Regions from separate parts of the Paenibacillus sp. FSL R7-0302 genome, predicted to be linked through region 2. Evidence: riboswitches for the same ligand, from Rfam matches in the RefSeq annotation. Region 2 holds a riboswitch; the other holds the start of a gene.
What was found. Region 2 has a riboswitch for glycine ahead of MKY96_RS29900 (amino acid permease). Riboswitches for the same ligand answer to the same signal wherever they lie in the genome.
Positions count from the first base shown of each region.

Region 1: linked by a shared signal. The riboswitch ahead of gcvT (glycine cleavage system aminomethyltransferase GcvT) and the one ahead of MKY96_RS29900 (amino acid permease) in region 2 are both predicted to bind glycine.

Region 1 is NZ_JBBOWB010000002.1:1,385,567-1,393,540, reverse strand. Features, by position in the region: gene MKY96_RS31870 (flagellar motor protein) at 1-783, shown strand, start outside; gene MKY96_RS31865 (flagellar motor protein MotB) at 780-1,676, shown strand; gene MKY96_RS31860 (hypothetical protein) at 1,761-2,393, shown strand; gene gcvH (glycine cleavage system protein GcvH) at 2,492-2,884, opposite strand; glycine riboswitch at 3,069-3,166, shown strand; glycine riboswitch at 3,170-3,269, shown strand; gene gcvT (glycine cleavage system aminomethyltransferase GcvT) at 3,351-4,475, shown strand; gene gcvPA (aminomethyl-transferring glycine dehydrogenase subunit GcvPA) at 4,472-5,824, shown strand; gene gcvPB (aminomethyl-transferring glycine dehydrogenase subunit GcvPB) at 5,821-7,281, shown strand; gene MKY96_RS31835 (LuxR C-terminal-related transcriptional regulator) at 7,393-7,974, opposite strand, start outside.
Region 2 is NZ_JBBOWB010000002.1:924,330-932,303, forward strand. Features, by position in the region: gene MKY96_RS29880 (ABC transporter substrate-binding protein) at 1-202, opposite strand, end outside; gene MKY96_RS29885 (carbohydrate ABC transporter permease) at 273-1,187, opposite strand; gene MKY96_RS29890 (ABC transporter permease) at 1,203-2,156, opposite strand; gene MKY96_RS29895 (DUF5643 domain-containing protein) at 2,401-3,336, shown strand; glycine riboswitch at 3,500-3,579, shown strand; gene MKY96_RS29900 (amino acid permease) at 3,717-5,093, shown strand; gene MKY96_RS29905 (helix-turn-helix transcriptional regulator) at 5,128-6,075, shown strand; gene MKY96_RS29910 (DinB family protein) at 6,145-6,693, shown strand; gene MKY96_RS29915 (methyl-accepting chemotaxis protein) at 6,976-7,797, shown strand; gene MKY96_RS29920 (DUF1304 domain-containing protein) at 7,840-7,974, opposite strand, start outside.

The DNA of each region.
Region 1 (7,974 bases), 460 kb from region 2:
GATTTTACTACAATAATCGGCCTGCTGGCCGGGATTGCCGCCATGATCGGCGGTTTTCTGTGGGAAGGCGGCAGCCTGTCCGGCCTGCTGCAGCCCAATGCTGCCCTGATCGTATTCGGCGGCACACTTGCGGCTGTACTCATCAGCTTCCCGGCATCCAAGCTCCGCAGCATTCCGGCGGCGCTACGTGTGGCTTTTGGCAGGCAGCAAGATACCAGCCGGGAACAAGCTGAAGAGCTGATTGCTATGGCTGCACTCACGCGGCGCGGCGGTGTGCTTGCACTGGAGAAACGAGCGGAGGAACATCCAGATCCCTTCACCCGTGAAGGCCTCTTTCTGATTGTCGACGGCAATGACCCGGATCAGGTCCGGCAGATCCTGGAGCTTGGGATGGATGCCAAGGAACTGAAATATGAAGGCTATGCCAAAATATTCGAAGCCGCTGGCGGCTATGCACCGACCATGGGCATTATCGGCACCGTTATGGGGCTGATCCGGGTACTCAGCAACTTAACGGACCCTTCGAATCTGGGCGCGTCCATTGCCGTAGCTTTTACAGCAACACTCTATGGCGTAGCCAGCGCCAATCTACTCTTTTTACCCATTGCCTCCAAAATTAAATCCCGCAGCCAAAGTGAGCTGGGCACCATGGAGATGCTGCTTGTTGGCATTCTGTCCCTGCAGAACGGGGATCACCCGCATCTCGTCCGGCAAAAGCTGGCCCCCTTCCTGGCAGACGCCCCTAAACGCAGCGCCAGCACCAGTCCGGGAGACCCGCTATGAGACAAAGAAACCGCCGGCAGCACCGCGCCGCCGCAGGTAAGGAGAGCCGGGACCGCTGGATGATTACCTACGCGGATCTGATCACGCTTCTGCTTATTTTCTTCGTGATTCTGTATGCCATGAGCAGCCTCGACTCGCAGAAATATGCCATTGTCAGCGGCTCCTTATCGGATACCTTCAAAAGCGGAAGTACAGTACTGGAGGGCGGAAGCGGCGTGCTGGAGGGCAATCAGGGAAACACAGGGACTGGCGTCGCGAAGGGGCATAATGAAGACGGCGGAACGGCTGGCGGTCCTTCGGCCACAGATTCTGCGAATGCGGACGGGACGGATGGAGCCGGGGCAGATACTCCTGCAGCCGGACAAGAAGGAGATGGGGCTGCACACCAGCCTTCAGCGCGCGAGCTTGCTTTTCGGGAACAGGAGGCGAAGCTGACTGCGCTTATGGGGGTTATCACCCAATACGTGGAGGAGAATAACCTGGGTGAGCAGATTTTTGTTGCCGATAAGCCGCAGGGCATTGCGATCACGCTCAGTGACCGCTTCCTGTTCGATGCGGGTAAGGCTGAGCTGAAATCGCCTGCACTCCCTGCCCTGCGCCAGCTCTCCGGCCTGTTCCGCGGCATCGGCGCGACCATCAGCATCGAAGGCCACACTGACAATGTTCCGGTAACCGCCGCTTCGGAATATACGGATAACTGGGAGCTGTCCGGCGCCCGCGCATTATCTGTGCTGCGCTTTTTCCTGGATAACGAGGGCCTTAGCCCTGATTCCTTCCAGTACGCTGGTTACGCGGATACCAGACCTGCATATGATAATGCTACCGCCGAAGGCAGACAGAAGAATCGCCGGGTCGAACTCATTGTGCTGCGTCAGCTTCAGGAGGAAGAATAGTACGTAACCGCGAGCGAATCAGCTCAGATACCGGCAGGCGGCAAAAGCATATATCCATTTGCTAATATAAGGAGATAGACCGCTATGCAGGATACAAACAGAGCGGCGCCGGAGGCCGCAGGGTTTTTAAGGTTTTTGCGGCTGGCAGTTTCGCTGATCATGATCATTATTGCCCAAGGGATACTTACCCTCTTCGTCGGATTTTTTGCCGCCTTCATGCAGTTCTTCTCCTCCCGCTACTTCTGGGGAGACCTGGCCCGCGTCTACCCGCTGGATAAGCTGATTGCCATTGGCGCTGATTACCTTATTGCCGGAGCTATCTTCGCCCTGGCCTGGTTCGGGGTCTGGTGGATGCTCTACGGCTTGTCCGGGAATGGGCGGATCCGCTGTTTCCCCCTGCTTCTGCTGAGCGCGTATTCGACGTTTCTTCTCCTCTTTTTACAAGTCAATCCGGTCTATAACCCGGAAGCCATGATCCCCAGTTCTGCCGGGGAAGCTACATTTATCGTTTGTATGGGGATGTCTGCCGCCGTGCTTTTCCCGTTTTATTCAGCCGGAGTGTATTATTTCGTGCTCAAGCCCGCCACCCGTCCGCGAAAAAGATACCGTTTCCTGCTGTTGTGCTCTGCATTTTCCCTTGCGGGTCTGGCTCTTCTGCCCCTGTTGTGGCATCTGGCTCCGGGCCTGTATCCGGGTCTGCTCGGGTATCCAGAATGATATACAGACGCAAAAAGGCAGACCTCTCACATTAGTAACATATAATGTAATAAAGAGAAGTCTGCCGTATTCAGCCGCTTTCGTAAATAAGCTAAGCCTTATTCCCCAACCAGTTCCTTGTACGCTGCCGCATCCAGCAGGCCGGTTACTGCCTCTGCGAACTCTGCGTCCAGCTCCAGCTCAAAAATCCAACCGTCTCCGTAAGGCTGATCATTGATCAGCTCCGGGCTGGCCTCCAGCGCATCGTTGATCTTGGTCACCTTACCGGATACGGGTGAATATAGTTCTGATACCGTCTTCACGGACTCGATACTGCCCACGCTGTCGCCTGCGGAGATCGCCGCGCCGACTTCCGGGAATTCTACAAACACGATATCGCCGAGCAGATGCTGCGCATGATCCGTAATCCCTACACGTACTACGCGTCCCTCGCCCTGCTGCGCCCACTCATGCTCTTCGCTGTATAGCAGGTTGTCAAGCACTTCACTCATGTCCAAGCCGCCTCTTTTCCGTAATTGGAGTTCTAAATTTAGTTATAGCCTAAGTTATCGGCTTGCCTAATGTCAATATAACTGACAGTAAAATTAAATTTGTCAACTTTTTGACGTTTTTTGATTGACAGGGCGGAGGGTTACCCGGTTTAATGGAGTCAGTAGAAAAACATATGGTTTGCGAATGATGGCATAGGGAGAGACTGTCTCACAGGAAGACAGCGCCGAAGGAGTAAGCCCGGGATGGGTGAATCTCTCAGGCAAAAGGACCTTTGCCGGACGCATCTCTGGAGAGCATCCAGGCCTGTAGCATAGGCTCACGGATCACCAACGGGGAAACCTGCACCAACAGCTGCAGGGTAACTCTCAGGTACAAAGGACAGAGCGAAAGTCCATTTATGCATGCGTGCATAATGGCTTTCGCCTGTCCTTTTTCGTATGTAATCAAAGCCAAGGGAGTGACGAGATGGAGTCTTTGAGAAGAACACCTTTTTATGATCTCTATGCCGCTTATGCGGAGTCCAGATGTATTGATTTCGGCGGCTGGGAGCTGCCGGTGCAGTTCACAGGCATCGTGAAGGAGCATGAAGCCGTCCGCAATCAGGCCGGACTGTTCGATGTCTCCCACATGGGGGAATTCATGGTTACCGGAGAGGGCGCCGAAGCCTTCCTCCAGAGAATGACCACGAATGATGTCAGCCGCCTGAAAGACGGCGCGGCGCAGTATACTCTCATGCTCTATCCAAGCGGCGGAGTGGTGGACGATCTGCTCGTATACCGGCTGGGTGAGGAGCGTTACATGCTTGTCGTCAATGCGTCGAATATCGACAAGGACTTCCAGTGGCTGCAGGAGCATCTTACCGCTGAATTCAGCGGTGTCACCCTGAAGAATATCTCGGATGAGACGCTGCTGCTCGCTTTGCAGGGACCGCTGGCAGAGACGATTCTGTCCAAGGTCACGCAGGTGTCTCTAACAGAGCTTAAGCCGTTCCACTTCATCGAACACGCTGAAATCTGCGGCGTCACCGTCCTGCTCTCCCGTACCGGATATACTGGCGAGGACGGCTTCGAACTGTATGCTCCCGCAGATACAGCAGCAGCACTCTGGAACGGCCTGCTGGCCGCAGGCGCACCCCATGGCCTGACTCCCGCCGGACTCGGCGCACGCGATACGCTCCGCTTCGAAGCCAAGCTGCCGCTGTACGGCCAGGAGCTGTCGGCGGATATTACGCCGCTTGAAGCCGGTGTCCAGTTCTTCGTGAAGCTGGATGCAGGGGATTTCATCGGCCGTGACGCCCTGCTGAAGCAAAAGGAAGCCGGTCTGCCCCGGCGTCTTGTGGGCCTGGAGATGATCGACCGCGGCATTCCCCGCTCCCACTACCCCGTGTACGCGGACGGAGTCAAGATCGGTGAAGTAACGACTGGCACCCAATCCCCGACACTGAAACGGAATCTCGGACTTGCCCTGCTGGATGCTGCCTATACGGAGATCGGCACAGAGGTGTATGTGGAGATTCGCGGCAAGCAGCTTAAGGCTGCCGTCATCAAAGCCCCATTCTACAAAAGAAGCCAAGGAGTGAAGCCGCAATGAAGCACCGCTATCTGCCTATGACTGAGCAAGACCGTGCAGAAATGATGGAAACCGTAGGCATCCAGTCCATCGACGAGCTGTTCGCCGATATTCCGCAGTCCGTCCGCTACCAGGGAACGATGCCGATGTCCGGCGCTCTGGACGAATACGCACTGCTTCGCCATATGAAGGGTCTGGCTGACAAGAATGCCGACTTCGACACGCACACCAGCTTCCTGGGCGCCGGATTGTATGATCACCATGTTCCGGTTGTCATCAACCATGTGATTTCCCGTTCGGAATTCTATACTGCTTACACTCCTTACCAGCCGGAAATCAGTCAGGGGGAGCTTCAGGCGATCTTTGAATTCCAGTCGTATATCTGTGAGCTGACCGGAATGAAGGTTGCCAATGCCAGTATGTATGACGGCGCAACCGCCTTCTCCGAAGCGGCTGTGCTGGCCGCAGGCGCCACCAAACGCAAGAAGCTGATTGTCTCCCGTACGGTTCACCCGGAAGCGCGTCAGGTGCTTCGTACCTCCGCCAACGCCTGGGGCCTGCAAATTGTAGAGATTGACTACGCAGACGGGGTAACGGATCTCGCCAAGCTGGCCGAAGCCATTGACAGCGATACGGCCGCTGTGCTGGTTCAGTCGCCGAACTTCTTCGGCGGTATTGAGGATCTGCGCCAGATCGAGCCGCTGATCCACGCGGTCAAGGGACTGCTCGTGGTCAGTGCGAACCCGATTGCGCTCGGCGTGCTGGAATCCCCGGGAAGGCTTGGCGCAGACATCGTAGTCGGCGACGCCCAGCCGCTGGGAATCGCCGCATCACTCGGTGGACCCACCTGCGGATTCTTCGCCGTGGCCGAGCCGCTGATGCGCCGGATGCCGGGCCGGATCGTCGGCCAGACGGTTGACCGGAATGGCAAGCGCGGCTTCGTGCTGACGCTGCAAGCCCGCGAACAGCATATCCGCCGTGAGAAGGCGACCTCGAATATCTGCTCCAACCAGGCACTCTTGGCGCTATGCGCTTCCGTCTATCTGTCCGTGATGGGCAAGGAGGGCATGCGCGAGGTGGGTGAGCTGAACATCCGAAAGAGCCACTATGCCGCTGGGCGGCTGGCTGAAATCACTGGCGCAGAGCGCGTCTTCACTGCCCCATTCTTCAATGAATTCGTCCTGAAGCTCCCGGAGGGCAGCAGTGTGAGTGCAATTAACTCCAAGCTGCTGAAGGAAGGCTATCTGGGCGGTTATGACTTAAGCCGAGATTATCCCGAGCTGGCCGGACACATGCTGGTGGCCGTAACGGAGAAACGAAGCAAGACCGAAATTGACGAATTCGCAAGCGCACTGGAGGGCTGTGTATGAAACCGGAACAAAGTCTGATTTTTGAATTAAGCCGTCCCGGCCGCTCGGCCTACTCCCTGCCTCTGTGTGATGTGCCGCAGGACGAGGGCCTTGGCTCACTCATTCCCGAAGGGCTGCTGCGCAGTGAGCCGGTCGTACTGCCGGAGGTATCGGAAGTGGATGTCATCCGCCACTATACCGCCCTGTCCCGCCGCAACTTCGGAGTCGATAACGGCTTCTATCCGCTTGGCTCCTGCACGATGAAATACAACCCCAAGATCAACGAGGATGTCGCCCGCTTCCCGGGACTCTCTAAGATCCATCCCTATCAGCCGGAAGAGAGCATCCAGGGGGCGCTTGAACTGATGTACACGCTGCAAAAGGATCTGGCCGCCCTGACCGGCATGGATGCCGTATCCCTGCAGCCTGCTGCCGGCGCCCATGGCGAGTGGACCGGACTGATGATGATCCGCGCCTACCATGAGAGCCGCGGCGAGGTCCGCACCAAGGTCATCGTGCCGGATTCCTCGCACGGGACCAACCCGGCGAGCGCCGCAGCAGCGGGACTGGATACCGTGACCATCCCCTCCAACGACAAGGGAATGGTCGATCTCGAAGCGCTGAAGGCGGCGGTCGGCAGCGACACCGCTGCGCTGATGCTCACGAACCCGAGTACCCTCGGACTCTTCGAGACGCAGATCGTCGAGATCGCGGCAATTGTCCATGAAGCGGGCGGCCTGCTCTATTATGACGGAGCGAACTCCAACGCGATTATGGGCATTACCCGCCCGGGCGATATGGGCTTCGATGTGGTGCATCTCAACCTGCACAAGACGATGAGCACGCCGCACGGCGGCGGCGGGCCGGGAGCCGGACCGGTCGGCGTGAAGGCGAAGCTGATTCCATTCCTGCCGCAGCCTACGGTGGCCCAGAACGAAGACGGCAGCTTCACGCTGGACTGCGGCGGGCCGGAATCGATCGGCCGCGTCAAAGCCTTTTACGGCAACTTCGGGATTCTCGTCCGTGCATATGCCTATATCCGCACCTACGGTCCCGACGGCCTGCGTGAGGTGTCCGAGAACGCTGTGCTGAACGCCAACTATATGATGCACCGGCTGGCTCCTTACTTCGAGATTCCCTTTCCGGGGGTCTGCAAGCATGAATTCGTGATGTCCGGCAAGAACCTTAAGCAATACGGTGTGCGCACGCTGGATGTAGCCAAACGGCTGCTTGACTTCGGCTATCATCCGCCAACCGTCTACTTCCCGCTGACGGTAGAGGAATGTATGATGATTGAGCCGACCGAGACCGAGAGCAAGGAGACGCTCGACGGCTTCATTGAGACCATGATCCGAATCGTCAAGGAAGCCGAGGAGACGCCTGAGATTGTCATTAATGCACCGCATACGACTGAAATCAGCCGCCTGGATGAGACACAGGCCGCGCGTAAGCCGGTACTCAACTGCTCCTGCGGTTAACCTTCTGCCAGAGAAGCCGGACTTAGATGGTACACCAAATAGCCGGGTCAGGGATACATTGGTATCGCTGCCCGGCTATTTGATATATGTACCTGATGCAGATTTCCCCGGCTACGGCGTAAGCCGCTTCACGAATTGGAAGCGGTCATTCACCCGCATTTTACTATAGATGCTCTTCAGCATATTGCGCACGGTGCCTTCACTGATCCCCAGATCGCTTCCGATATGCAGCGCACTCTTCTCCAGCAGCCACAGCCTGGCTACCTCCTGCTCCCGCGCGGTCAGCTTATACTCCAGCAATGTGGATTCAAGCCGGTACTGCTGCATCTCCGGGTTCTTCTCCATCCACTTCTCCATGATATTCTCAGCAATCTGCTGCACGAAGGGAATGGCGAATTCAATAGGCTCTCCTCTATTAAAAGAAATATCAACATATCCGTAAACGGTATCATGATCCTGCAAGGGAGCGCATACACAGTTCCAGTCGCGGAAGGTCTGATCCGTATGTTCCGTCCCCCGCACCACTCCGATGCAGTTCATCTCCATCGCCAGCGATACAGCATTCATTCCCGCCTGCTGCCTGCTTAAGCTGACCCCCGGACGCAGCTCCGCCTGCTCCATCTCGGCCTGCGTCTCCGAAGAAGAATAGACCAGCTCCAGAATGGTCCCCGCCTTGTCCGTCAGGAACACCAC
Region 2 (7,974 bases):
CGACCGTGTACACTTTCAGCTTCCGGAACGTTGAGGTATCAGGATTCGTGCTGCCTTCCGTGCCTGCTGTTGCGGCTGCTGCTGTCGATTCTGCCTTGGACGGGGCGGATGGACCTGAATTGCCCCCGCCGCATCCGGTAATGCCCAGTATCACGGCAGTCAGAGCGGCAAGCACCGTGCCTGAGCTTCTTGTTGTTCTCATTTGTATGAACCTCCTCGAATGATAATTAGATCATATATTCTAACCGGCATTTACGCCAGAGCTAGACCGCTTAACCCTTGATCGCACCAATCGTAAGGCCCTTGGTGAAGTACTTCTGGAAGAACGGATAGATGAACAGAATCGGACCAATCGACAGCACGACCATAGCCATCCGCAGACTTTCGGTCGGAACGGATTCCTGGACCATCAGGGCGACACCGCTGCCTGCAAGCTGGGTTTTGAAGAATTCCGCCTGGCGGATCATCTGAATCATGACGTATTGCAGGGAGAACTTGTCGGTGTCATTAATGAATAGCATGGAGTTGAACCAGTCATTCCAATACATCAGTGTAGTGAACAGACCGATCGTAGCCAGAACAGGCAGGGAGATCGGAAGCACAAGCTGGAAGAATATCCGCCATTCCGAGGCCCCGTCCAGCTTGCCGGATTCAATCATCTCCTCCGGGATCGTCTGCTGGAAGAAGGTACGGGTGATGAAGATATAGAAGGCATTGGACAGGCCGGGCAGGATCAGCGCAACCAGCGAGTCCTTCAGATCGAGATAGTTCACGTACAGCAGATAGAAGGGGACAAGCCCTCCCGAGAACAGCATGGTGATCAGCAGGTAGAAGTTGAATGTTTTTTTGAAGGGAAAATCCTTCCGGTAGAGCGGATACGCATACAGCGCAATCAGCAGCACGGCCAGCACAGTTCCGATCACTGTAACCGTCAGGCTGACGCCATACGCCTTAACCAGTGTCTCCGAATGCTTGAACAGATATTGGTACGCAGACGCGTCGATATGATCGGGCCAGAACTTGTAACCCTGCAGCGTCAAGGCCTTCTCGTTGGTTAAGGAGATGGCGACAATGAGCAGGATCGGCAGAATACATGCCAGGCTGAAGGCGATGAAGAACACATTCAGAATAATCTGGGCGGTAGTGGAGCCCTTGGTATATGGGTTGCTTCGGGATGCAGTAGTCATTAGAATCCTCCGTTTCTAGAAAAGCGCCGTATCGCGGTTCAGCTTGCGGGCCAGAGCGTTCGCGCCGATGACCAGGAAGAAGCCGACGACCGATTGATAGAAGTTCGCCGCTGAGGACATCCCCAGGTCGTTGAGCTGGATCAGGCCCCGGTAGACATAGGTGTCAATAACGTCCGTAGTTGAGCGCAGCGCACCGGAGTCCAGGGTCACATGGTAGAACAGCCCGAAGTCAGAGCGGAAGATGCCGCCCATGTTAAGAATCGTGAGAATGACCATGATCGGCGTGAGCAGCGGCAGGGTAATCTTGGTGATCTGCTGCCATTTGCTGGCGCCGTCCATCACCGCAGCTTCGTACAGCTCTTCGCTGATGCCGGTGATGGCTGCAAGGTAGATGACACTGCCGATCCCGATGGAGTGCCACATTTTGGTGATCCACAGAATGTAAGGCCATGCGTTAGGATGCATATAGGCATTCACTGAGGAGTAGCCGAACATTGGCAGAATATGCTTGACCAGGAAGCCGTACTCCGGGTGCAGGAAGGCATAGACGATGAAGCTGACCACGACCATGGACAGGAAGTTCGGCATAATCATGACGGTCTGGAAGAACTTCGAGGCCAGCTTGTTACGCACCTCATTGATCGCAATCGCCAGCGAGACGGAGAGAATGAGGCCTGAGATAATGAAGACCACATTGTAGCCCACGGTGTTGATGGTCACGCGCAGGGCGTCAGAGGTGGCGAACAGGAACCGGAAGTTGTCGAGCCCGGCCCAGGGACTGCCCATAATGCCGTCCACGTAGTTGATGTTCTTGAAGGCAATGAATAATCCGAACATTGGAATATAGCAGTTGATGAAAAAAATAATCGATGTGGGCAGCAGCATCAGCAGCAGCACCCGGTATCGCACGATATTGTGCAGCAGACGGCCGAAACGGCCCTGGGGCGGTGTCGCTAACTTGGTGTTCATAGCTTGTGGTGCGGGATTTGCCATAAGTTCTAACCTCACTCTACTTGTTCTGGATGAATTTATTATATTAGAGCGGTTGAACCGAATTCTCTCTTGCAAATGACCCTGTTTATTCAAAAATGACTTTGTGCAAGTAGGAGGTTATTCTGCGCTCCTGTCACAAAATAGCAGCAGGTGAACGTTATACCTGTATATTCTTAATAAGCAAAGGAGAGAAACTATGTACACGATCAGCTTAAATACGATGAAGAAAGCAATTATAGCAACAGCAGTAACCGCTGTACTCGGAGGGACAGTTGTCGGCGGGGGATTCACTGTACCCGTAGCGGCGGCAGCCAATGTCAACAAGGATGCTAAGGCTGACAGCGCGTTCGCGGCCAGCGACAACGCCACTCTGAAGGCTATTTTCCAGAAAGGGCTTGCTGCTGCCCCGAATCAGGCCGTGACCCAGGAAGGGGTGACCCTGACTCTAACCGATCTGATCTATGACAGTAATCAACTTATCGCAGGCATCCGGCAGGAGGGAGGGACGGTGGACAAGAACGGTTCTTTCATGGACCAGACCAGGAATGTGGACGTGTTAATCAATGGGAAAAAGCTGCTGTTTGATACTTCCATCATTCCCAATTTGGAAGATACGGACACAGCCTTGATCTATTTGAGTAAGGGAGCCATGAAGCAGCAAATCCCGGACAAATTCGACCTGACGCTGAAGGCATACGCCAACGGGGTGAAGGAGCCGTTTATTTTCAAAGTTCAAGTGAACAAGCTGGGGACCCTGTTAAGCCTGAAGCCGGGCGTCTCCAAGAAGAACAACAAATTCAATTATACGGTGAATTCCTTCGAGATGACCGCGTTAACGATGTCTCTGCAGGTGACCTTTAAGGGGGAAGTTCCGGCAGCGGCCAAGTCCAAGGTGAACAACCCGGAAAGAATGTTATATGACCTTGTGGACGAGAAAGGAAATGTGATTTCGCCATGGGGCAAGCCGTTTGAGAAAGTCCGGACAAGCGGTACCGAGGAACAGAACTATAGTGCATTCCCAGCCGTTCCGAAGTCCATTAGCGTTAAGCCTTTTACGTATTCCAAAGATTCCAGCGGGAAGATGTTCAAAGACAAGCAGGGCCAGTGGGCTAAAACTTATTATAAAGACCTGGAAACCAAAATTACGGTTAAATAACTTGCAATGAAGCAGTGCAGGACACCCGGCGATGACCAAGAGAGTAACAAATGATATTGACAGAAGTCTGGACTGTGCATAGAATTGAAAAATATTTACATGAAGTCAGCTTCAAATAATTAAATATTCGCAAGCTATGAAGGCTATGGATCACACTATAGCTGGAGCAGCTTCTGGAGAGACTGCGGGGAACCGCAGCGCCGAAGGGTTCACAATCTCAGGCAAAAGGACAGAAGAGTACCGGATTTGTTTTTTGCCGTGCGGATTAGCCGCTGCTGCAGAAGCTTATTTGGAACTTCTTATGAACCGGGAGATTGGATGACATCCAGTCTCCTTTTTGCGTTATTTACAGCGTTGAATTCATTAAGGGGGAAACAGGTATGGCACAGACAGAATTAAAAAGAGAGCTTGCGAACCGGCATGTTCAGCTAATCGCCATCGGAGGTACGATCGGCACAGGATTATTCCTGGGCTCAGGCAAGGCGATTCAGCAGGCCGGGCCTTCCATTATGCTCACGTATCTGATCGTGGGGATTGCCGTGTTTTTTGTGATGCGGGCGCTGGGGGAGCTGCTGCTCTCGAAGGCGGGGTATCAGTCTTTTACAGACATTGCTGAGGATTACTTGGGGCCGCGCGCGGCCTTCATTACAGGCTGGACCTACTGGTTCTGCTGGATTATGACGGCGATGGCCGATGTGATTGCGGTGGGTGTCTATGTGCAGTACTGGTTCGATATTCCGCAGTGGGTGCCGGCCGTGATCTGCCTGATCATTCTGCTCGGGCTCAATCTGCTCACGGTCAAAAGCTTCGGCGAACTCGAATTCTGGTTTGCTCTGATCAAGGTGGTTACGATTCTGGCTCTGATCGGCCTGGGGATTGTCCTGCTGGTGACCCAGTTCAAGACGGATGCAGGCTCAGTGTCGGTCCGCAATCTCTGGGAGCACGGGGGCGTGTTCCCGAACGGGGTGAAGGGCTTCCTGTTCTCCTTCCAGATGGTGGTATTCGCCTATGTCGGCGTGGAGCTGGTGGGGGTATCGGCAGCGGAGACGGCTAATCCTGAGAAAAACATCCCGTCCGCGATCAACAAAATTCCGCTGCGGATTCTCTTCTTCTATGTCGGCGCGCTCTTCGTGCTGCTGTGCATTAATCCCTGGACCCAGCTTAGCGCGTCTGAAAGTCCGTTCGTGCGCACCTTCAGTCTGGTCGGCATTCCCGTCGCTGCGGGCATTATCAACTTCGTTGTGCTGACCTCGGCGGCCTCTGCCTGCAACAGCGGGATGTTCTCGACCAGCCGGATTCTCTACAATCTGAGCAGACGGAATCAGGCCTCCCCTCAGCTCGGTAAGCTGAACCGGAATCATGTACCTGCGAATTCCCTATTCATTTCTACTATAGTGATCTCTGCCGGGGCACTGCTCAGCAAGCTTATTCCGGGTCAGGCCTTCGGCATCGTGACTACGATCAGTGCCATTTGCTTCATCTGGGTCTGGGGCGTTGTGCTGGTCTGTCATATCAAGTATAAAAGGAACCGCCCGGACTTACATGCCGCTTCCAAATTCAAAGCGCCGTTCACCCCGGTAATTAACTATGCTGTCCTGGCGCTGTTCGCCACCATTCTGATCATCATGCTCTTTGCCGATGAGACCCGTCCAGCGCTGCTGTTCACCCCGCTCTGGTTCATCCTGCTGTTCGTTCTGTATTCCATTCGAAGCCGTAAGGAGAAAAGTGAACAGGAAATCAGTATAATCAATACATAAACTGATTTCAGGATGAAGAGGGTGCAGCCGCCGCATGAACAAGACAGACCGCATGTTAGCCATCGTACTGGAGCTGCAGCGCAAAGGGGTCGTACGGGCAGAGGATCTGGCGTCCGTCTTCGAGACGAGTGTAAGAACCATCTACCGCGATATCCAGGCGCTTAGTGAAGCCGGAGTGCCAGTGGTAGGAGCTACGGGTCAGGGATATTCACTGGTAAAAGGGTATTTCCTGCCCCCGGTCAGCTTCACGGCCGAGGAGGCAGTGACCCTGCTGATCGGAACGGATTTCGTGGAGCAGCGGTTCGACACTCAGTATGGTCACCAGGCCTCCGCAGCAGGCCGGAAGATTGAAGCGGTTCTGCCGGATGATGTCAAGGAGAATGCCGCCCGCATCCGCCAGAGCATCCGGCTGCTGAGTACCCGTAAAGATAGGCTGCAAGGACAGGAGAAGGAGTACATGGAGCAGATCCGACGCGCGATTCTGGAGCAGCGGAAGATCAGCTTCGGGTATACAAAGGGCAGACAGGAAGCTGACGGAAGTCACCGCAGTGTCCGAACCGCCTCGCCGTATGGACTTGTCCTGAACAGAGGCGCATGGACCTTGGTGGCCTGGTGCGGGCTGCGGCAGGAGATCCGTCATTTCCGCTTATCCAGAATGAGCGGGCTTACCATTCTGGATGACCGGTTCGAAGCACCTGCGGATTTTGATCTGCACGAGTACCAGCCGGAGGATGACCGCCATGTACGCGTGTGCATTTTGGTTCAGCCGGAGATAGCGGGCAAGGCGGCTGAATCCGGGAACTTTTATCTGGAGGAAGTGGAGGACCGGGCAGACGGCAGGCTTATGACCTTCCGCGTGCGCCAGCCCGAGGACCTGCTGCAATGGGTGCTTGGCTGGGGATCGGGGGCGGTTGTCCTGGAGCCGGAAGCCTTGCGGAAGCTTGTGCGGGCCGAAGCGGCGAGAATGCTGGAACGCTACTGACATAACGTTGTCAGGAGCGGTTGTGTATATTCAGGGCAGACCGAGGAATAAAGGAGCTGCCTGAATATTATGAATAAGAATCTTATAGAAGCTTTAGAGCATTTTGAGAAGACTGCGAATCACTATCTTATGGAATTAGATACCTTCAGTATGGAGCAACTGCTGCGGCAGCCTGGTGAGGGAGAGTGGTCGCTCGGGCAGATGGTCCAGCATTTGATACAGTCGGCGCTGTACATGCAGCTCCGTAATATCGATCAGTGTCTGGCCGGGAACGGGGAAGCGGCGGGGAATGAAGCAGAGATGACCCCGGAGGGTAAAGCAATTTTTGCCGGGGGCAGCTTCCCGCCTGTACGTGTTCATGTTCCGCCGTCACCGCAGTATACGCCGGTGCAGCCGGAGAGCAAGGAGCAGTTGATCCAGGGCCTGAACACGGTGGTTGAACGGATGCGGGAGACCTTGCCGAAGCTTGCGCAGGCACCTGAGCACAGTACCGTCCCTCATCCCCGGTTCGGCCCCTTGTCTGCGGCAGAATGGTATCTGCTGATCGAGATGCACTACCGCCATCACTTGCTGCAGCTGGACCGGTTGAAGGATGCAATAGCGGCAGGAGTACAATAGAGTTAAGCCGCAATGAGCGAAGGAAAGCCGAAGCCTGTCAGCAAAAGACTGACGGGCTTCGGCTTTTTTTGGTTGAAAAACCGCCCACACTAGGTACGCCGAAGGCGCGCGGGCCAGATGTGGTCGAAAAACCGCCCACACTGGGCACGCCAGCAAGTAGGCGGAGAAAATCAATTTTTAATTATTCATTTTTGATTAAAGGAGGTTTGTCATAAAATGTCGAACTTAACTCTTGATTTCGCTGTACCCTGAAGCCACCTGACTAAAAGGAGACTCACACCTATGAAAAACATCGTCCGCTCTCTTGAAGATATAGTGAATCTGGCACCGATTCTGAAAGCTGCCTTTCCATATGATATATCGATTGCTGTCTGTGATACCGTGAAGTTCCTTGCCTATTACCCCGGCGATTCCATCGATCTGGGGATTCGCGCCGGGCAGATTATTCACGCGGACGAACCTCTGTATCACGCACTAAAAAATGATAAATACTCAAGGGCCAACGTTCCCAAAGAGTATTATGGATACGAATTTGTGGGTACGGTCCTTCCGGTACATGGAGAGGATGAACGTGTCTGTGGGGCGGTCTGCATTCAGGTACGCAGACAGACCGAGCTGCGGGAAATTGCCGACCGGATGGCACTGTCCCTGAATCAGGCTAATGCGCGGATCATGCAGGTAGCGGGCGGGTCTAACCAGCTGGCCGGCTTCTCTCAGAAGCTGCTGGTCCAGTCAGAGTCGACAGCCCATAGTGTCCACAAAAGTAGTGAAGTGCTGGCCGTTCTGAGGAAGGTTGCCGACCAGACGCATCTGCTTGGAATTAATGCGGCCATTGAGGCCGCCCATGCCGGAGAGAGGGGCCGGGGCTTCGACATTGTCGCCAGAGAAATCCGCAAGTTCTCACAGGAGACCGAGCAATCCGCGCAGCGGATACGGGACACCCTGCGGGAGATCCAGGCAGCGATGAAGGGAATCGGCCAATCCATCGGTCAGATTGCCTCAGTGGGACAAGAGCAGGCAGCTTCAACGCAAGAGATGTCCAGCTTCATTGAGGAGATCCGGGCGATGTCTGAGCAGTTGAACGAGTTCGCGCAGAAGCTGTAAGGCTTGAGCAGAGAGGAAGCTGCCTGCATCGCTCCGTGAAGCTTACAGGTGTGCGATCAATGTGGCCGCCAGCGCCAGAAAGGCGGGGAGGCCTTGCATCAGCAGGATAGATCTCTTGGAAGTGAGTCCGCCATAGATGGCCGCAACCGCCACACAGATCAGGAAGAACAATTGCAG